3 regions of the Dendrosporobacter sp. 1207_IL3150 genome follow, and region 3 is predicted to be linked to each of the others. Evidence: riboswitches for the same ligand, from Rfam matches in the RefSeq annotation. Region 3 holds a riboswitch; each other region holds the start of a gene.
What was found. A riboswitch is a leader RNA that binds a small molecule or an ion and turns the genes downstream of it on or off. The one in region 3 is predicted to bind cyclic di-AMP.

Region 1 (7,145 bases), on a different contig from region 3:
AAACAGTATACTAGGTTTTCTTTCTCACGATGAAAATTGACACATAAACAGCATTTTCCATGCCTTTCACAGTCTACTTTAGGACAGGTACATTTTTCTTTATTGCAGCTTGCCACATTTTTCCCTCCCATAATCATATATCTATAATTATTACACGCACTCTATTTAAATTCAATAAAATAACAGCAAAAAACCTTATGCTTAGGCATAAGGTAAATTTACTACGTTAAATACTTTACTATGGCTATACTCCTCGAAAAAGCAGTTTAGCACCGATAGCCAGTAACGCTACTCCAGCAAGTTGACTCCATCCCCATGCCATTTGCTTAAGTCCAAATGCACCGAAATAATCAATTGCAACTGCTGTCAATACTTGACCAACAATTATAGCCGTTGTCGCATTTGCTACCCCAACTTGCGGGATGCTGGCACATACAAGGTAAATTATAAAAACACTTACGACACCGCCTAAATATGTGTACCATGGTGCTTGCGAAATGGCCGCCATATTGCCCTTTCCGAGCTTAAAAACGAATAGTAAAACTGCTAAAATTACAGTACCAACTATATGCACAATAAAAGTTGTTTCTAGTACACCAACAACCTTTCCCAGCGCTGCATTGAGCGAACCTTGTACCGCCATAAAAACCCCAGAAATCATAGCGAGTATTAATGCCAGCAAGTCAACCGAAATATTACTTATATTCAATATTTCACGCCCCTTAAAGCATAGTACGCCCTATAACGGGGCGTTTTTTCGACTCGCATTTAGTATTTACTGAATGTCTTTTTATATTCAAAATAGACAACCGCTCACACAGCACTACCATAAAACTAAGGATAGTTAGCCTACAAAATATCTACTAATCCAACTAATTACAGCATCCATTGCTTCCTTTGAGTGATCTGCTAATTGGTGATTACCATCATTTATTATTATTTTTTCCTTTGGTCCTGATAATGTGTTATAAATTTGCTCAGCTTGCTTTAGTGGAACAATTTCATCTTTCGAACCGTGTAAGATTAAAACAGGTACATCATTTAGTCTAGAAGCATAATCAATGAGATTGAAGTTATCAAAGTCCAGAATAAAGTCAGCTTCTAATTGCAGTATCCCGTACGTGTCTTGCATCTTTAAGCTTCCACCATTTTCGAGTATTTTATAATTTTCCCCGAGTGCTAACCTAAAAGTTTCATGTAAGCTCCAAGGAGTCGCCCACAAACACAAGCCTTTAATATTACTAGATTGTGCTGCATACGCCAACGAAGCACTTCCACCCATACTTCGCCCCAATAATATAATGTTATTAGAAATATTTTTTTTGCAATAGTCTACAATCGAATCAATCTCCCGCACTTGCCAAGTGAGATTCTGAAGAGGCGTAAAGTCAAACCGCATAACAGATATCCCCATCGAAGCAATCTTATCAGCCATTATAGCGGCTTGTCCGCCCCCTTCTTTTGACCCTCGAAATCCATGGCACATAACTAGCACAAATCTATTTTCAACATAACAAGTAGTATGTAACACAGCTTGAAGCCTATTACCATCACACTCAATAATTATTTCTCTCATGGTACCCTCCTTATTATCAAAGGTACGGCTTAAGCCGAGATATAGTGAAAGTGTAAATCGCTGTTGCTCTTAGTCTATTTTATAAACTTATATTTCTATTAGGAAAAAAAAGAAACAGGCGTTTGCCTGTTATTCAACTACATGAACAGTTATTGTTTGTCTACCAAACTTTAACGCTTCACTACGACTTTCAAATGCCAGATCAATTCTGTTACCCTTAATTGCACCGCCAATGTCATCGGCGATTGCATATCCATATCCTGGTATATATAGGCGTGTTCCAAGTGGAATAACTGATGGATCAACTGCAACTAATCCCTTGCGAACTAGATTCCCGCGATAAGTATAGTGTGAATTTCCGTCATCGTAAGCAGTATAAGCAGAAGCACTCATTGTGAGTGATCTTGAATATCTGCTGCCTTCGGAGTCAGAACGATTTAAGTAGCGAAACGTTTCTTGGCCAACAATTCCATCAGGTTCTAGTCCATATTTGACTTGGAATTCACGTACTGCCTGTAGTGTACCATTGCCAAATACACCATCAATAGATCCGGAATATACTCCTGATTTGGCCAGCAATCTTTGAACAATTTCTACGCTTTCGCCACGCATGCCATGTTTTACCGGAAGTTCAGGCGATGCAAAAGCTACAGCGCAGGTTAGCAGCATTACACTGAATAATGCCACAACTGCTTTAAATACTCTCTTCAATTGGGTCACCTCTCTTTTAAGGCGCCTCCGAGGTTAGCTGTCGGGTTAGGGTCAAAGAGAAGATTGAGAAATAACCCCTCCGCAATGCGGATTCACCCCTATATCTTTATTGGTTCCCCCGTACCTGTTAGGATTCGGCATTATATTAATTTTACAACAAATTGTCCACGTAGTCAAAGTATGAATTATCCAACAAATTATATATCAAGTTTCCCAATCAATTCTTTATCTACACTGCCGGTAGCTTCAAGTCCATTTGCAGTTTGAAAAGCCTTGACCGCCTCAACAGTTACTTTCCCATATATACCATCAGCCCTAGTGTTAAGATATCCTAGTTCCTTTAGCTTCATCTGAACAAGAACAACATCGGCACCAGTACTCTGATACTTTAAGTTGCGCTGAACCTTAATCTTCCTTCCCTCAATTCTAACTGGCGTTCCTATTGGGACCCATTCAAATAGCTCTTCCACATCTTTATTTCTCATACGAATACAACCATGACTAGCAAATTGCCCAATTGACCAGGGTTTATTCGTACCGTGAATACCGTATATGCCCCAAGGGACGTTTAGTCCCATCCACCTAGTTCCAAATCCGGTACCCCAATTGTAGTCTTTCCATACAACATTCCATTCTCCGATTGGCGTCGGTGTTTCGCTCTTACCCACAGCTACCCGATATTTTTTATATACCTGTTCGTCATTATATAATTCTAATGTACGCTTGGATACATTTATCACAATGCTTTGCGCTCCTTGCGGCTTAGTCGTCGGCTGGTTCTCAATAGCGGCGAGTTCCTTCTCATCCATATACTCAAAACCGATGACCCCAAAGAGCACGCTCATAATTAAAAAGACTGCCATACTAAATAACAGTCGGCTTCTTTTTAATTTAAGTGATAATAAATTAATCACCTTATACTCCTCCAATCAACCAAACTCATTAATTATATGATTGGAGTATAAAAGGTATTATAATATTTATTTCTCTTTTAATAAAAATGCAGTGATAAAGGCAGTAAGCGGAATAGCACAAATTAAGCCTATGCTCCCTGTTAAAGCTCTAGCTATCTCAGTTACTATCATATTAAGGTTAAGTATTTTGAGCATTGATACTTGTTGCTGTGATGCGATCAGCAACATTAACGGCAAAGAACTGCCTGCATATGCAAGTATAAGCGTGTTTGACATAGTGCCCATAATATCGCGTCCAACGTTCATCCCAGTTATAAACAGCTCCTTCATACTAATGTTAGGCCGCACTGTCTTAACCTCATATAGAGCTGAAGCTATTGATATAGTAACATCCATGACTGCACCTAAAGCCCCTAATACCATCCCCGCAAAAAGTACACCTTGAAAATCTATTGAAGACAACATAGATGCCTTTAACATCATTGCTTCTTCAGAATCCAGACCTGTTAAATGCATCAATTTAATCGATAGCATCGACAAAGCACCTGCTACGGCAACACCACCGACAGTCCCGATTATAGCTGCAAAACTTTTGGGATTCCAACCGCTTATTGTTATTTGGGTTAACATTGCAATTACCGCACTAACTAGTAAGGTTAGCATTGTAATACTAATTTTAGATACTAAAACTTGTCCTATGAAAACATCAAATATAATAAATGTTGACGCGGCAATAACAAAAACCGATTTAACGCCAACAATCCCACCAAATACAACTAAACATGCTATGAAAATTGCTAATAAAACATAAACGTAATCGAATCTATCGAAATCACTGACGTGATATGTAGTCTTTCCTAAGTCGTGGCTTACTGCAACAATGATTTTATCGCCAGGGTTTACTTTTATCTCAAATGGAGATTTGCCAGAAACATAATTAAATGAATCTACTACTTTTCCTGACTCAGGCCCTGAGGTTAATTTAATAGTAACAAGTTCGCCCTGAGACATAAAATATTGCTTTTGCATGGAATTATCCAAAGAACCAACGTTTAGAACAACCCCTTTTTCATATTGAACCGTTTGATTCTTTCCTTCTCCTGGGGCTGCAGATACTACTCCTAGAGATAACAAGAATATAAAAACTATGGCAATTATTTTCTGAATCAATTTATCTACCTCCTAAGCACATTGCGACACTATTCTACAACACATTATATATATCCTTGTTTATCGAACTAAAAATAAGAAAGGCTGTACACAAGCACAAAGCTTAGAAGTACAGCCTTTTTACTTATTCGATTAATTTAGGACATACACTTTAGCATTTTGAATTCCATAATCTAAAGCCTGCTGACGGTCATTAAAAGCTAAATCAATACGATTGCCTTTAATTGCACTTCCTTGATCTTCTGCAATAGCTTCACCATAGCCTTCAATCCAAAGTTTTGATCCCATTGGTATAACCTTTGGATCAACTGCTGCTACGCCCTTACGAACAGTCCCTCCCATATAGGTGAGGTTACCCCATTTACCATTATCCAAAACACCTGGGCCATAAGCGGTAGCTGTCATATTAAGAACTTGTTTATAGTTCTGAGGGGCTCCAGTCAACGAATTGTTTTCTCTAGATGCTTGAGGTGTTAGTAAGTTATTCCCCTTAAGCAATAGCGAAACAATAGCCATTTCTTTTTCATAAGAAGAAAGACTATCTGTTATATTTTGGTTAATCTTTTGGCTTACTACCTCTTGAGCAACCTTCTTTATATCGCCAGTTGCTACAACATTCATTATACTAGTTGGCTGCATCTTTACTAGACTAGCTTGAGCCAAGGATTCTAAAATAGCCTTTTTATCCTCTTGCTTCAAATCTTTAGCAAACTTAAGAACATCAGAAACTTGGGAGATACCACTTATTCCGTTATTGCTTATTATCGATTGTAATAGCTGCTCTTCTATGGCCGCTGCCTTTACATGGGGCATGAGCGGTGAAAAAAGGTTAAAAACTACGGTTGCAATTGTAATCGCGATAATCTTATTCATACAAGTCTCCTTCCACAAAACTCATACCCCATTGTATCACATACTTAACATAATATATCGAGGTAATTATTGCAAAAATAAAAAGCCGACCTTTCGGTTCGGCTTAAGTACATTACCAGGCAATTAAATCAATTATATCTTAATTGTTCCATTCTGAAATACTGGTACTACATCCAATATATCGTGTTTTAAGCAGTAATCAATATCTTTATCAAAACCTATTCTTTTTAAGTATTTTGCATGTGATGATTCAGATACCCTGTTTTCAAAATCATCCTTATAGCCTTGATACATTGCTTGTGCGGCTTGCGCAGTATCAGACAACACTGCAACCTTATTAAGTCGATCACTAATCAGACCGGCACATAGGGTATCTTCTACCGAAAAACGACCTTCAGTTCCCGAGCAAATAATTACTATATCACGATCTTCTTGTTCTAGCTTTTGGCAGACCGCTGCACAATTAACAAAGCTTGCTGTATATACCTTTTCAGTATTTGCTGCACATTTTAAGGCAAATGTTCCATTTGTAGTAGTCATAATAACTGTTTTTCCGCCTATATTACTATTACTATATTCAAATGGTGAATTGCCCAAATTGAATCCATTGATTAATATGCCTTCACGCTCACCAGCAAGTAAAGCATCTGGATACAGTTCCAACATTTTAAAAGCTTCATCAATTTTTTCAACAGGAATTAGCTCTTTACATCCATTAGCAAAAGCAGTGGCAATTGAAGTTGTTGCCCTGAAAACATCAATAACTACAGCATTATACCCTTTATATAGTTCTGGTATAAAGTCTGCTGGCTTAAAACAAACGTGAATGTTCAATGCACCGCCTCCTATTTCGCTAATTGATATAGTGTTTCCACAAGTACTTCCACGCCGATTTGGATATCCTCTGCACTGGCAAACTCGTCTGGATTATGACTTATTCCGTTCTTGCAAGGTATAAAAATCAGACCAGCTTTAGTAATTTTCGCTATATTCATTGCATCATGACCAGCACCGCTATTCATACGCCGATACCTTATACCTTTTTCGCGGCAAATATCGCTAACTAATTTAATAATATCCCGATCCATACTTACAGGACGTTCTGATGAGAGCATCTCAATTGACACAGCAGTATTTTGTCGTTCAGTAATTTCGCTTACGGCATCCTTGATTTCTTGCAAACATTCCACAATACTCTGGTGATCTACACCTCTAATATCTACCCACATCTCGACTAATCCAGGTACTACATTAATTGCACCTGGATGAACTTTCATTGCGCCAACCGTACCAACAATGCCACGAGCCGAACGTTCTAAAGCGATTTCGTTAATTGCCACAATTATCATCGCTGCACTTACTAATGCATCTTGACGGTCATCCATTGGGGTTGTACCAGAGTGAGCCGCTGTGCCCTCTACAATGATTTTACATCTTGCAGGTGCTGCTACTGCTTCCACTACACCAATTTTATTACTATCTTGATCTAGAACAGCTCCCTGTTCAATATGTAATTCAATAAAAGCTTTTATATCTGAATTAGACCGTACGGCTTTACTGATATTATTTATATCAAAACCTTGATCATTAAGAAGTTGCGATAATGATATCCCATTCTGATCTTTAAGTTTTCTAAGTGAGTGGATATTATTTAATCCAGCCATTACCCGGCTGCCTATTGTTGCTACGCCAAATCGACTAGACTCTTCGCCTGCAAATACTATTATCTCGACTGGGTGTGTTAGAGGGCCACGACTTTGTAGCTCTCTTAATGCCGCAATACCACCAATCACTCCGACAACTCCATCAAACTTACCAGCTTGTGGTACAGTATCTAAATGAGAGCCTGTCACTACTGCAGCAGCTTGAGGATCAGTCCCTTCTAATCTCCCAATAACATT
Region 2 (7,145 bases), 150 kb from region 3:
TATTTCCTTATATAAAAAGCGGTCCCTTCACACACCTTAGTGTAAAGGGACCGCTTTTTATATAATCGGCACTTCCTGATAATCTGGATGCTTAGCAGCATCAGAAAGGGCTTTGATTACGAATTGTATATGCTCTCTCAGATCTACTCCCATTGCTTCAGCGCTAGTATATATAGTTTCTCGGTTTACTGCTTTAGCAAAAGCTTTATCCTTCATCTTTTTCATAACAGATTTAACTTCAAGATTATCAAGGCTTTTATCCGGTCTTACAAGAGCACATGCAATGATAAATCCAGTTAATTCATCAACTGCTAGTAACGTTTTTTGCAGAAGTGTTCTATCACTCATCCAATTCCTATCATGCGATTCAATGTTATTGACAAATTCTTCGTCATAACCCTCAGTTTCTAATAACTCTCGAGTATGATATGGATGGTGTTCTGGGTATTTTTCAAAATCAACATCGTGAAGAAGTCCTACTGCACCCCAATGTTCTCGATTTTCGCCAAATTTCTCAGCATATGCACCCATCGCAATTTCAACTGCAAGACAATGTTTTATTAAGGAATCATTGCTAACATGTTTTTTGAGTATGCGCCAAGCTTTGTCTCTTATTTCTCCCATGAAGAAACCTCCGCTATTATAAGTTTAAACACAATCCACCTTACAACTATTACCATGCTAAATTATACCAAAAAAACAGCCATTCCACAAAATTCTATAATAACGAGAATAAGCATACATTTTAGCATTAGATTGGGGGTCAGAAAAATGCATACACTAACAACACTCGGTGTTGGCATCTCCTTATTACTTTTCGGTATTTTTTTTATGCGTTTAGGTCTGCAGAACATGCTAGGGAATAAACTTAGATTAATGCTGGTAGAAATTACTGTGACCCCATGGCGAGGCCTCATTGCGGGGGCACTCGCATCAGCATTAATGCAAAGCAGCACTGCTGTATCTTTAATAACAATCGGTCTCGTTAGTGCAAATTATATGACCTTTTATCAGAGCCTTGGTATTATACTCGGCGCAAATATCGGAACATGCACTACAGTTCAACTGATGGCTCTTTCTTTTCCAGATCAGTACTTTATACCGCTTTTAATAACTTTTACAGTTATTGCAATCTGTATAAAAAAACTTCGTTTTATATGTTTGGCTATTAGCGGGTTCATAAGTATATTTTTGGGTATAAATATACTGTCAGATACACTGAGTAGTCTCTCTGAAATAGAAACTGCCATACAATATATACTTTCCTCGCAATCAAATCCTTTATACGGAATTGCTGGCGGCATACTTATAACTATGTTATTTCAGTCAAGCAGCGCGGCAACAGCTCTACTTATGATTCTCGCAGGTGACGGGTTAATCAATCTGACGTCAGCTGCTTACGTTGTTTACGGTAATAATATTGGATCCTGTATTTCTTCAGTAATTGTTGGCGCTGCTGCACCTATAGCTGCTAAAAGAGTAGCAGCAGCTCACATTATTCTTAACATAGTCGGAGCTGCACTCTTCTTACCTTTCACAAACTTTTTAACAAATTTAATAGCACTGCATGTTACTGATTTCGCGAGTCAAGTAGCACTTGTCCATACTCTTTTCAATATTATTTCGTCAATCGTTGTCGTTCCTTTTGCAAAACAGTATGCTAAGGCAATTATTGTCTTAGTTCCAGATAGATAATCATATCGGCCAATAGATAACAAAAAGGAGGCATATATGCCTCCAAATGAATCACTATAAAACTCTACGCGCTCCTACGTAGCGCGAGCCCCAGTATCCGCTATCAATACGATCAACGGCAACACCGCGACTAGAAGTTGCACTAATGAACTTTCCATCTCCAAGATAAATCCCGCTGTGCGAAGGACCAGAAGTGTATGTAGAAAAGAATACAAGATCTCCTGGCTGCAACCTGTTGTAAGATACCGATTGTCCCACTTCAAATTGCTGATCGGCTGTTCTCGGCATATAAATCCCACTATTGCCAAAAACAAATTTCACAAAACCGGAACAATCGAAGCCGCTTGGAGTAGTTCCACCAAACACATACGGCACCCCAATATAACGAAATGCTGTTTGTGTAAGACGTCTAAACGCCGTGGAGCTATCGCGGCTAGCTGGAATTTCGCGACCCATTAGTGCTTTGTAAGTTTGTTCACCAATTACTCCGTCTGCTTCAAGTCCGCGCTCTTTTTGAAAAGCCTTTACAGCTCTTGTCGTAGCTGGACCAAAATCGCCATCAGCGACGACATCATAACCTAAAGTATTCAATCGGGCTTGAATAGAAGCTACATCCTGACCTTCATCACCTTGTTCGTAGGCACCAGATGCATATGTAACGGAAACGGTGCAAACCAGCATTAAAAACATTACCAAAATACGTGCTGCCTTATTCAATTGATTGGCTCCTCCCTAAGCCTCCGAGGTTAGCTGACGGGTTAGGGTTGAGGTTCCCCTATCACTGCATTGAAATCAGCAGTAATTTCACCCCTTAAAGTTGGTTCCCCCGGTCCTGAGTTAGATTCGGCTTTTATAGTACTCATTCGATATTATTCTTTTTTTTTATTCAAAATCCTTCCTTATAAAAGATTAATTTCACAATCTCTGTTTTTATAAACAACTGTTAGTTTAAATCAAATCCATATTATAACAAATTCCCAAGATAATCAGAAAAACAAAAGCCTTTGCTGAAGCAAAAGCCTATTACATAGATTAACGGTTAGCATCTTCCTTTTCTTTAATGTCCTGCCGCAATGATATAGCGTCTCTTAAATAAATATGCTTTATCGATCTTTGCGGTAAATCAGTATTCCAAAGTATAAGTACTCTTATGCACTTTGAAATACCAGATGGATTCTCTATTTCCTGAGTTCCGAATAAGGGCACCTCATTCCACCCTAAACTTCTAGCCCCCACAGCCGGAAATGCAGAATTTAAATCAGAAGTCGAACTAAATATAACTGCTCCTATATCTTCGGTTTCTATATTGTTCGCAGTAACCATCGAAGTTAAAAGTTCCACGACACTTTCACATATCATTGTACTATTATTCGATTCTACTGTTATTGCACCTCGGACACCACGCAATACCTTCACCATTCCTTTACACTTTTTCTAGTAAAATTCGGTAAATAAATATTAATTCCTTTAGTTATTCCAGGTTATGAGTAATGGCAACTATTCCAAACTTTGCAATTGCTTGCCCAATTTTGATAAGCTGGCTTTTAAATCTTCGGGGTGGGCTGAAGCTAATTGCGGAAATGCGCCTATCTCAATCAGCTCGACAATCGGCTTGCCGAAACTATTATAAATAACTCCTGACCAAACACCAGTTATTCCTGTTTCTTGCCATTCAGCTGGTTCACTGCTATTTCCAAGTTTAACACTAATGCTGCCTTTTCCTAAAAAATCATTGATAATTTTTCGTTCATCTTGAGTTAATGGAGCCTGATTAATAAATATTGTAAATATCTCTCCCGTTGCCTTGAACTTTTCCAACGCTATATAAATTTCATGCAGGATTGATAATACATTGGCAGAAAAACTAGAAGTTTTCATTTCTTATTAACCTCAATTTTCCAGTAACTTAGTTTATTAATTATTCTTTCTATTACTGGTTCAACAGCTGAAGCTGCTACTGGCGATAATTCCAAACCAACATCCATTATTAATGGCTGAGTGCCAATAACTACAACTTCCTTAATTGGTTTACTTATTATCTCCAGAGCTGAAAGTACATCTTGAATCCCCAATTCATGCATTGACACTTTTTCCGTAAAATACGCTTTTACTTCTTCGTTAGAAAATTCATATATAAATCCTGCAGGCTGGGTTCCTGAAACAGCATCGACAATAATTAACTTATCCGTATCTGTTAGGAATTTAAGAAGCTCCATCCCCAGCGTACCACCATCGAGAACTTGTATGGATTCTGAAAAGTTATATGTTTTTTGCATTTCCTCAATAACTCTTACACCGAATCCCTCATCTTTAAGTAAAATATTGCCAATCCCTAGTATAGTTATCTTATTCATTTATTTAATATCATTTAAGTCTTCCGGTTCTTCATCATAAAACTTAACACCTGAAATCATACCGGAAACCTCTCCTCCTTTTTCCATAAAATCAGCTCTAGATGCCATATATATATGTACTATTACAAATAGCATAATTCCCCATGCTGCATAATGGTGAATTATATGAACATTATATTCGTTGATAAATAGGTGATTAAATGGTCCAAATACTTTAGCCGCAAAGCTATTAGGATTTATCATAACATACATTGCAAATCCTGTAACAATTTCTAGCAGGATCATTATATAAACAAATAAATAACCTGTTCTAGCTAAAGAATTACGTAAATATGGAGTATGCTGATCACGTAAGAATAAATAGTGGAGTGTTGTATCAACTAAACCAAACCAATATCGCCGAGTCCAAAAATGCGGCAGCAGCCTGTCACCTTTATTAATGATAAAACCATATATCCTAAGTATTAAAGATACAGTTAGCAGATAAGCAAAAATAAAATGGACATATCTCATCATTTCCATCGAAAATATATTCGTAATAGCAAACGTAGCCTCCGTACCTTGAGTGCCGATAAAAAAAGGATCGCCAATATATAATCCAGTAAAAAACAGCACAAATATAGCTAGTACCATGATCCAATGGAATATTCTGATGGCCGGAGAAAACACATAATAGGCTCTAAGTGATTTTTCCTTCATATTTACTCCTCCATTCAGCTCTACTTGTACGCATCACTATATACTACCGATAATTGTTTACCTTCAGCATTATATAAATGAGTAGCACAAGCAAGGCACGGATCAAAAGAATGTATAACTCTTAGTATCTCGAGAGGTTTTTCAGGAATCTTTATTTTTGTGTCAATCATGCTTGCTTCGTAAGGGCCATAACCAGCTTTGCTGTCTCTTGGACAAGCATTCCAGGTCGACGGTACAACCGCTTGATAATTAGCAATTTTACCGTCTTTAATAACTACCCAATGACTTAACCCTCCGCGCGGAGCTTCATGCAATCCTACACCCTTTGCTTCACTTGGCCATTTGCTTATATCCCATTTATCCATATTGGCTACCGAGGTGTCGCCATTATGGATATTTTTTATTAATTTATCAAAATAGTATTTATTTATATACGCTGCCGCCTGCGCTTCGAGACCACGAACAAGAGTCCGACCAACCGTTGACAACATCCATTTTTCCGGCAAAAGATTAAGCATTTTTGAAACCTGATCAATTTGATCTACCATTAATTTTTCGACCCAAGTAGGCTGCATTATCCCCTGTTTAACTTTAGTATAGACAATAATATATCTTGCAAGCGGACCTACTTCCGCCATTTTCCCCTGCCATTTCGGTGTCTTGATCCAAGAATATTTTCCGTTTTCATCAAGATACTTCCAATTTGTTTTAGTTCCTTCTTTAGGACCAGTATATTGCGGATCAGTAATACCATCCCACGGATGCAAATCAGCGCCAGCCTGATTATAAGTATACCAAGAATGCTCTACCCCTTCTGTAATTACCGCTGAATCGACTAAATCCTTTGCTTCAAAATTATGAAAAACGGCCTTAGAAACTCCCTGATCAAAATTTTCTACTATCCCGTCTGATCTAAGCAAAAGGTTCTTATGATAACTACCGTTTGTTGTACCCGAGTACGTATCTTCAGGATAATCACCAAAACCCAAAACTCGTTTCCCTGCTATACCAGCCCCATCAATATTGCCACTTTTAACATAGATTTCGCAAATTGCAAGTAAATCTGGCAAGTAGAAATAATTAACGGCGTCCAACCCTAAATTAATTGAAGTATCAACAATAGCTAATCGTTCTGTATTAACAGGAGCATTCATGTCATTCATAGAGATTGAGCAAGGCATACCTCCAACCACATAGTGAGGATGGGGATTCTTACCGCCAAACACTACATGGGAATAAACTAAATCCCTCTGCCTATCCAGCATATTAAGATAATGCGCCATTGCCATGAGATGTACTTCGGGTGGTAATAATTCATAATCTGGATGGTCCCACCAATGTGCAGCAAACAATCCTAATTGACCGCTTTCAACGATTTGCTTTATCTTATTTTGGATATCCCGAAAATATATTGTAGTAGCTTTAGGAAAATCTTTTGGGTAAGCCTTAGTATCGTATTCGATTGGCGCATCAATATTAATAGTATATTTTTCTAATACGCTATTTTGCAGAGCAGCTGTTGCAGCTGGGTCAGCTTTTAAGGCTGCTACCGGACTAACCCAATCCAATCCATGCAAATGGTAAAAGTGTATTAAATGATCCTGGACAACCTGGCTTGCTGCAATAATATTTCGAATATAGTTTGCATTTTTTGGAATCTCAATCCCTAGAGCATCCTCAACAGCCCTAAGTGACCCTAAAGCATGTACAGTAGTACAAACTCCACAAATGCGCTGAGCAAATAGCCACGCATCCCGCGGATCACGATCTTTCAGGATTATTTCAATACCTCTCCATGCTGTTCCGCTGGATAAAGCATCCTGAACTTTACCTGTAGCTTCATCTATTATTAACTCAAGTCTTAAATGACCCTCAATCCTATTTACTGGATCAACTACTATGCGTTTCATTCACTTCCTCCTAAGTAACTCTTATTTATCAAGCTCGTTTTCAGGCTTCGCTTCTGAAATATCATGCTCTTTTTCAGTATCCGCTTGCGATTTTTGTTTGCTTTTTATTTTATGATGCACATAAGAAGCAACTCCGTGTGCAATAACTCCGGCAGTTGTGACACCCGCTGCCGTTAGACCGATTTTATCCGCATTAGCGATTGTGTTAAGCACTGGAATATTAGGAAGTCGCTCGTAAAATGGGTCGCTATCCCAAAAACCATCCGATGCACAAGCAACACATGGAGCACCAGATTGAATTGGATAGGACATACCATTCCACCATCGCATATTACCACATGAATTATAGGCTTCAGGACCGCGACAGCCTACCTTGTATAAGCACCAGCCTGCTTTACTAGCAATATCATCAAAGGTCTCAACAAACATCCCCGAATCAAAAAAAGCTCTCCGATAACAAGTATCATGTATACGGTTGCCAAAAAAC
Region 3 (7,145 bases):
GCCAGAATTTTTTCAACATGCTTATTCGATTATCAGAAACGGTGATATAGTTGCTTTAGCCGATTATTTGAGGTCTTTCGGTACCTGGGGGATAATTGTAACAATAATCTTATTTATTATGATGACATTTACTATAGTATTTCCTTTTATGATTCTATCGGGAGCGGCAGGTATTGTATATGGATTATTTTGGGGAGTAATTATCTCTTGGCTCGGAGAAGTTGTTGGTGCAATATGTATGTTTATATTTGCACGATACTTGTTTCGTCAATTATTTGAATGTTGGATATCAAAGAGTGAATACTTGAAACAAGTTGATGAATATAGTGCAACAAACGGATTTAAAGCATTGCTCATCGCACGGCTTTTGCCTTTAGCTCCATCTGGTATAATAACTGCCGTGGCAGCTATAAGTAAGATTTCTGTAAAAGATTTTATACTAGCAACATTTATTGGAAAACTTCCGCCTGTGATAATAAAAGTTCTTTTAGGTCATGATATCGTGTTTGCTTCTGAAAACAAGCTGCGTCTCTCAGTTATAATATTTAGTGTTATAATTATTTACCTATCGTTATGGTGGCATAAAAAGAGAAAGAAAACGATAAAATCTACTGAAGTTAAGTCAAATGACGAATAGGAAAAGCAGCAAGGTATTAATATCCTTGCTGCTTTGTTATTAAGGTAGTATGACTTGAGTTAAAGCTTTTAAGTTGCTCCATACCCTGAAGGTTCCAAAAAGTACAATTAAACCACCGGGGAATGCGGGGCCAAGTACTGTTACCGCCCCGATAAAGAATAACGGTGGAAATGCAGTAGTCGATGAGCTGATTAAGGATACACAGTCATCTACTTCGCCTAATACACCAAGTATAGACCATCCGCCTACAGTGGTAATGCCAATATTTTGAGCCTCAAGATCTTCAAGTTCGTCAAGTAATTCACATTGAGGGCGAGTAGCCACAGGAGCGCTCGCGTTTCTTGTGTGATGAGCACCAGCTGCGGTAACTGCTGCATCGGCGCATAGAGTCAAAGGCGAAGTTATAAACGGTCCTTCAACAACATGAGCTACATCGCAGAGATCTACTAATATCTGACTAACTAGGATAGGAATAGCAAGAGTTGGATTAGGTGGACGAAGTTGTACAAGATTTAATGCAGTTACGCCTATCGGTGGGACCATACTAATTACGCAATCTTCGATCCGGCCGATGCGACCAAAAATTGCAGATCCGTCAATTAAGAGCAGGAGTACATTGCGTTCTCTCAAATCTTCAATCTCGCATACAAATTCCTTATTGCAAAAATGATGTAAAGGTGTATTACTCATAATAATATTTAACCTCCCTTAAACTTTAAGTATGAAGTAGTTTGCATCTACTATAGGTTATGAGTAGAAGAGGCGATATGTTACTAATCATAATTAGATTAAAAGCATATAGTGATTTACTATTTATAGTTTAAAAAACAAAAAATTCTTTTTTAATGCAGAGGAAAATACTGGTTGATAGTCGAAAATACTTACATAATATTTAAATAGGAGGGGTATTCAATGCCGATTGTACAAATTGATATGCTTGAAGGTCGTACTGTTGAACAGAAACGAGAATTAGTCAAAAAGGTAACAGCAGCTATTTCCGAAACTGCTAATTGCCCAGAGAGCGCGGTAACTATTATTATCAGGGATATGACTAAAGAACACCTAGGTCAAGGCGGGAAATTACGCGCTGATATCTAATTTTAGATAATAAATTAAATTAAATAAACCCATTTCGTTGACACGAAATGGGTTTATTTAATAGAGGAGCCTGGTAGTATGCTTGCATTAGATACAGCCTTAAGTGTTGAAATTAGCATAAGAAAACAATTAGAGTGTATGATAAAATCGGATGTCAATTCGGAAATAGCTGATATTTTACATTATTTAATAAAGTTAAATAGTGAATTAGAATTAATATTAGCTGATGCTAAAAAAGTTGATCCCAATACAAGTAGTTACCCGAATGTTGATATTGCACCTTTAGTCGGAAACGATGAAGATTGGCGCAGATATAATGAACTTGTTGAAAAAGTTGGTACTAACTATAATAGCCTTGTTATTCTTTGGTCTTTAGAGGCTATGATTGAAAAATCAGCCCAATTCTATCAGCAGGCATCTCAAAATAGCGCATACTCATCAACTAAAATGTTTCTAAGTTCTTTATATCAGGTAAAAACTATGAAGCGGCGTAAGATAAGTGCTTTATCCAGAATTGTTAACAATAATATATGGTCGGTTATAGGATTTTCACCTTTCTAATTTGCTTGTGTATAAAAATAGTGTGAATATTTTAAACAAATTGGTACTCGTAGGAAAAAAGTATATCTTGGAATTTTTATCAAGTTGACATAATGCTATACATCCAGTAACATATATGGCACGCCTAATTTCAACTGAAAGCGGAGGAACCGTTTTATTGGGGTGAAACTACCATTTAGGTAGTGGGGATTATCCTTTGTCCCTAATCCGTCAGCTAACTTCGCCGGCGTAAAGAAAGGAGTGCTGTAAAAATGAAAAAGATAATAGTAGCCTTTTATATTGCTACGACGCTTATACTTGGTGTAAACACTCAGATTGTTTCAGCTGAAACTAAAACTTCTGCAACATCTACTTTGGACATAGTGGCAACGGCATACGCACCAGGACCACATGATAATGGGAAATGGGGAAATCTTACGTATATGGGTACCAAAGTGCGTCCAGGTATTATAGCTGTTGATCCAAAAATAATTCCGTTAGGGTCTAAAGTGCGTATTGATTTTGCTGACGGACGTACTGTGGAGGCTATTGCGGAAGATACAGGTGGTGCAATAAAAGGAAATCGGATTGACATTGCTATGCAAACGGTATCTGAAGCATATAAATTTGGCATGCAAAAAGTAAAGGTAACTGTTCTCGAGTAAAAGGGCTTGGCAATGCCAAGTCCTTTTATTAATATAAGTATATGATGGTTAATTATCGGAATAATATATTATGGTTTATGATATTTTTATAGTTAAATTAGGTCGCTTTTATGTAAAATTTACTAAAAAATTATAAAAATGCTAGATTCGATAAGTTTATATATGTTATTATATTTGAAATATCTCTTTGTACTTAAGTGAAAGGAGCTACCTAAATGTTCGAATCTAAGTTTGAGAAACAAGGGTTAACATTTGATGATGTATTATTAATTCCTTCTAAATCAGAAGTTTTGCCAAGAGAAGTAGAGGTTAGTAGTTACTTAACTCAAAATATTAAGTTAAATATTCCGATTATTAGCTCAGGAATGGATACTGTAACAGAGGCTCGCATGGCAATAGCGATGGCTAGAGAAGGTGGGCTAGGAGTAATACATAAAAATATGTCAATTGAGCGACAAGCCAACGAAATTGATAAAGTTAAACGATCTGAGCATGGTATTATTGTTGATCCAATATATTTATCGCCTGAAAACATTTTACAAGATGCTCATGATCTTATGGAAAAATACCATATATCTGGTGTTCCTGTTACTGAAAATCAGAAACTAGTTGGTATTATTACCAATAGAGACCTGCGATTTGAAACTGATTTATCCAGAAAAATTCGGGATTGTATGACTCGGGAACACTTAATAACTGCACCTGTCGGCACATCTCTTGAAGATGCTAAAGAACTGTTACGCAAACATCGCATTGAAAAGTTACCTTTGCTTGATGATAAAGGTCGCTTAAAAGGCCTTATTACTATTAAAGATATTGAAAAAGCTTTAAAGTATCCTAATTCTGCTAAAGACTCTAAAGGTCGACTTCTTGTTGCTGCTGCAGTGGGAGTGGGGGCAGATATGATGGAGCGTGTCGAGGCTATCGTCGCAGCGAAGGTAGACGTAATTGTAGTTGATACTGCACACGGTCATTCAAGAGGGGTTTTAGAAGCTGTAAGGCATATTAAGAAAAATTATCCAGATGTAGATTTAATTGCCGGAAATGTTGCGACGGCTGAAGCAACTCGTGATCTTATTGAGGCAGGCGTTGATGCAGTTAAGGTAGGTATTGGACCTGGCTCGATCTGTACTACGCGTGTTATTGCAGGTATCGGTGTTCCTCAGATAACGGCGGTTTATGATTGTGCCGCAGTTGCTCGACAATATAATATACCTATAATTGCAGATGGTGGTATTAAATACTCAGGGGATGTAGCTAAGGCTATTGCCGCTGGAGCAAATATAGTTATGATTGGAAATTTATTTGCCGGGACAGAGGAAAGCCCGGGCGAGACGATAATTTATCAAGGACGGAGTTATAAAGTTTATCGGGGAATGGGATCACTTGGTGCTATGGCCGAGGGAAGTAAAGATCGTTATTTCCAAGAAAATATGGACAAGCTTGTTCCGGAAGGAATTGAAGGGCGAGTTCCTTATAAAGGTACATTAGCTGACACCGTCTTCCAGCTTGTAGGCGGTTTGCGAGCTGGAATGGGATATTGCGGAGTTCGGAATATTGGGGAGCTTATAAGCGACACAAAATTTATAAGAATTACTAGTGCAGGATTAAAAGAAAGTCATCCACATGATATTAGTATTACAAAAGAATCGCCGAATTACAGTTTATAAGAAATAAATTGGTCGTAAGAAGAAACACCGCCTGCTTGGTATTACCAGGCTGGCGGTGTTTCTATGCTTACGACCCGAAATTCAAATCCCTTATCTTTGTATAGCTTAATTATGTTAGGTAAAGCAGAAACCGTTTCATTATGTCCGCGTCCGTCATGCATAAGGACTATGGAATGACTCCATAAATGCTGTTGCTCTAACTGACGAGCAATATTAGCAGTAATTTGACTGGCTTTTGCGGAGGAAGCGTCGCCAGAACTAATATTCCATCCAACTTCAACGTATCCATTATGTTCAAGTGCGTTCCAATATTCCTTAGTGAAACTACCCGCTGATCCTCCAGGTGCTCGAGAAATTCTTGGGCGGAAGCCTATAATGTTTTTAATTTTATCGTCAGTTTGATAAAGCTGATTTAAGTAGGTCATAGAAGATTTATATAAGTCTCTATAGATATGATTATAACTATGATTTCCTATTGCATGGCCTTCACTAAATATACGTTTAAGTATCTCTGGATATTTTTCAACTTGTGTACCAACTACAAAAAAAGTTGCTTTAATATTGTATTCTTTGAGAATATCAAGAATTGCCGGTGTGTTTTCTGGCTCAGGTCCGTCATCAAATGTAAGATAGACAGTTCTTTCGCCATAATAAGGTTTGACCGGAGGTAGATTTTGGTCTAGGTTAAGGCTTTTCCGCTCTGGAACTGTGTACTTATCATAAAGTGGTAAATTACTAGAATTAATAGTAATCTTTTCATCGCTTAAAAGAATAAAGTTTGCGCTGCTATCTGAAGCAGTACTGTTTTTACTGACTTCGGTCTTGTTAAGAGATGCATAGGTTGAATATTGCGAGATAACTGTTGGCAAACAAGCAATAAGGACTAGTATAATTATAGATGCACCACAGATAGATTTCAGAAATAGATAATTTTTATTCATATTAACCCCAATATTCGTCAAAGTATGATGCATAAATTATTTATTCGCTATACAACTTGGTATTCCTGCGCGTAAAGTATGTCAAGCTTTGGAATACTAAATATAAGGGAGTGTGGAATAAATGAGAAGATTCTTTCTTTGCATATTAATAATTATTTTTTTAAGTGCTAGTTTCTCAAATGTTAGCTACGCTTTTTTAGGGTTACCACAGACCAGTAACCTAGAAAGCTTACAGTTAGTTGCAGCAACACAGGTTTACGACGTTAATGGTCAATTAATCTCTAAATTATTTGAACAAAATAGAATAGTAGTCACTATGAATAATATGTCCCGATATATACCACAAGCTATAATAGCAAACGAAGATACAAGGTTTTATAATCACATTGGTGTTGACCCTATTGGAATTTTAAGAGCACTGTGGGTTAATATTCGTTCTGGCGGAATAGCAGAAGGCGGGAGTACCGTTACTCAACAACTGGCTAGAGAGATGTTTCTTACTCAAGAAAGGACGATAGTACGTAAGTTGAAAGAAGCTCTTTTAGCAATGATTATTGAGAGCAAGTTTTCGAAGCAGGAAATTCTACAAGCATATCTTAATCAAGTTTACTTTGGAGAGGGTGCTTATGGCGTTGAGGCAGCAGCACAAGTATATTTTGGAAAACATGCCAGTGAGCTGAGTTTAGGGCAAAGTGCGATGATTGCTGGTTTGGCTAGAGGTCCGAATCTTTACTCCCCTTACGCAGATATGAAAGCAGCTATCAATAGGAGGGCTGTCGTACTTTCTGGAATGGTAAAGGAGGGGTATATTACTCAGGCTGAAGCTGATGAGGCGCAAGCAGAACCATTAGTTCTTGCTGGAAAAAAGAAGCGAACAGTACAGGCGTCATATTTTATTGACTATATTGCTAATGACTTGGTCGGGAAATATGGTGCAAATCGAGTATATAAAGGCGGTTTGAAGGTATATACAACAATGGATACAAAAATTCAGCAGGCTGCCGAGGCGGCATTGGGCCAGTATCAGGGTGCAGTACTTGTGATGGATTCGCGTAATGGACATATAAAAGCTATGGTTGGCGGCCGTAATTATCAAGAAAGTCAGATTAATAGAGCTATTGCTGATATACGTCAGCCAGGTTCTGCGTTTAAGCCGTTCGTATATGCAACTGCTTTAAACAAAGGGTTGACTCCAAATGCCATAATTTATGATGAACCTATAAATATTAGTGGATATTCTCCACAAAACTATGATAATAAATTTCGTGGACCAGTAACTATGAAAAAGGCCCTTAGGTGGTCGGTTAATACGGCTTCAGTAAAGTTAGCTCAGCAAACTGGTATGACGGATGTTCTTAACTTAGCAAAATCTATGGGTATAACAACACTGACTGCAGATGATGACAATCTATCTGCAGCATTAGGTGGGCTTACGCAAGGAGTTAATTTATTGGAGTTAACAACAGCATATACGGCTTTTGCAAACAATGGCGTATTGTCCCAGCCGATTGGTATAATAAAAGTGCTTGATGAAAATAATCAAGTACTTGAAGAAAACCGAATTAATCAGCAGTTTGTCTTGCAGCCGGAAATT

Region 1: it holds a riboswitch for cyclic di-AMP, as region 3 does, so the genes downstream of both, V6C17_RS13165 (3D domain-containing protein) here and V6C17_RS10505 (3D domain-containing protein) in region 3, are expected to answer to the same signal.
Region 2: it holds a riboswitch for cyclic di-AMP, as region 3 does, so the genes downstream of both, V6C17_RS09680 (C40 family peptidase) here and V6C17_RS10505 (3D domain-containing protein) in region 3, are expected to answer to the same signal.

Annotation. Positions count from the first base shown of each region.
Region 1 covers NZ_JBAIYU010000028.1:1,159-8,303, forward strand. Annotated here, with positions in the region: gene V6C17_RS13155 (DMT family transporter) at 245-709, opposite strand; gene V6C17_RS13160 (alpha/beta hydrolase) at 845-1,576, opposite strand; gene V6C17_RS13165 (3D domain-containing protein) at 1,706-2,287, opposite strand; cyclic di-AMP (ydaO/yuaA leader) riboswitch at 2,294-2,437, opposite strand; gene V6C17_RS13170 (L,D-transpeptidase family protein) at 2,485-3,201, opposite strand; gene V6C17_RS13175 (YibE/F family protein) at 3,268-4,371, opposite strand; gene V6C17_RS13180 (3D domain-containing protein) at 4,504-5,244, opposite strand; gene V6C17_RS13185 (2-phosphosulfolactate phosphatase) at 5,377-6,078, opposite strand; gene V6C17_RS13190 (Zn-dependent hydrolase) at 6,090-7,145, opposite strand, start outside.
Region 2 covers NZ_JBAIYU010000017.1:124,389-131,533, reverse strand. Annotated here, with positions in the region: gene V6C17_RS09690 (HD domain-containing protein) at 58-624, opposite strand; gene V6C17_RS09685 (Na/Pi cotransporter family protein) at 772-1,695, shown strand; gene V6C17_RS09680 (C40 family peptidase) at 1,750-2,412, opposite strand; cyclic di-AMP (ydaO/yuaA leader) riboswitch at 2,416-2,554, opposite strand; gene aroH (chorismate mutase) at 2,728-3,114, opposite strand; gene V6C17_RS09670 (hydrogenase expression/formation C-terminal domain-containing protein) at 3,193-3,573, opposite strand; gene V6C17_RS09665 (HyaD/HybD family hydrogenase maturation endopeptidase) at 3,570-4,049, opposite strand; gene cybH (Ni/Fe-hydrogenase, b-type cytochrome subunit) at 4,050-4,748, opposite strand; gene V6C17_RS09655 (nickel-dependent hydrogenase large subunit) at 4,769-6,658, opposite strand; partial or broken gene V6C17_RS09650 (hydrogenase small subunit) at 6,680-7,145, opposite strand, start outside.
Region 3 covers NZ_JBAIYU010000017.1:275,815-282,959, forward strand. Annotated here, with positions in the region: gene V6C17_RS10485 (TVP38/TMEM64 family protein) at 1-637, shown strand, start outside; gene V6C17_RS10490 (hypothetical protein) at 677-1,327, opposite strand; gene V6C17_RS10495 (2-hydroxymuconate tautomerase) at 1,550-1,735, shown strand; gene V6C17_RS10500 (hypothetical protein) at 1,814-2,296, shown strand; cyclic di-AMP (ydaO/yuaA leader) riboswitch at 2,408-2,539, shown strand; gene V6C17_RS10505 (3D domain-containing protein) at 2,548-2,940, shown strand; gene guaB (IMP dehydrogenase) at 3,156-4,610, shown strand; gene V6C17_RS10515 (polysaccharide deacetylase family protein) at 4,652-5,551, opposite strand; gene V6C17_RS10520 (transglycosylase domain-containing protein) at 5,673-7,145, shown strand, end outside.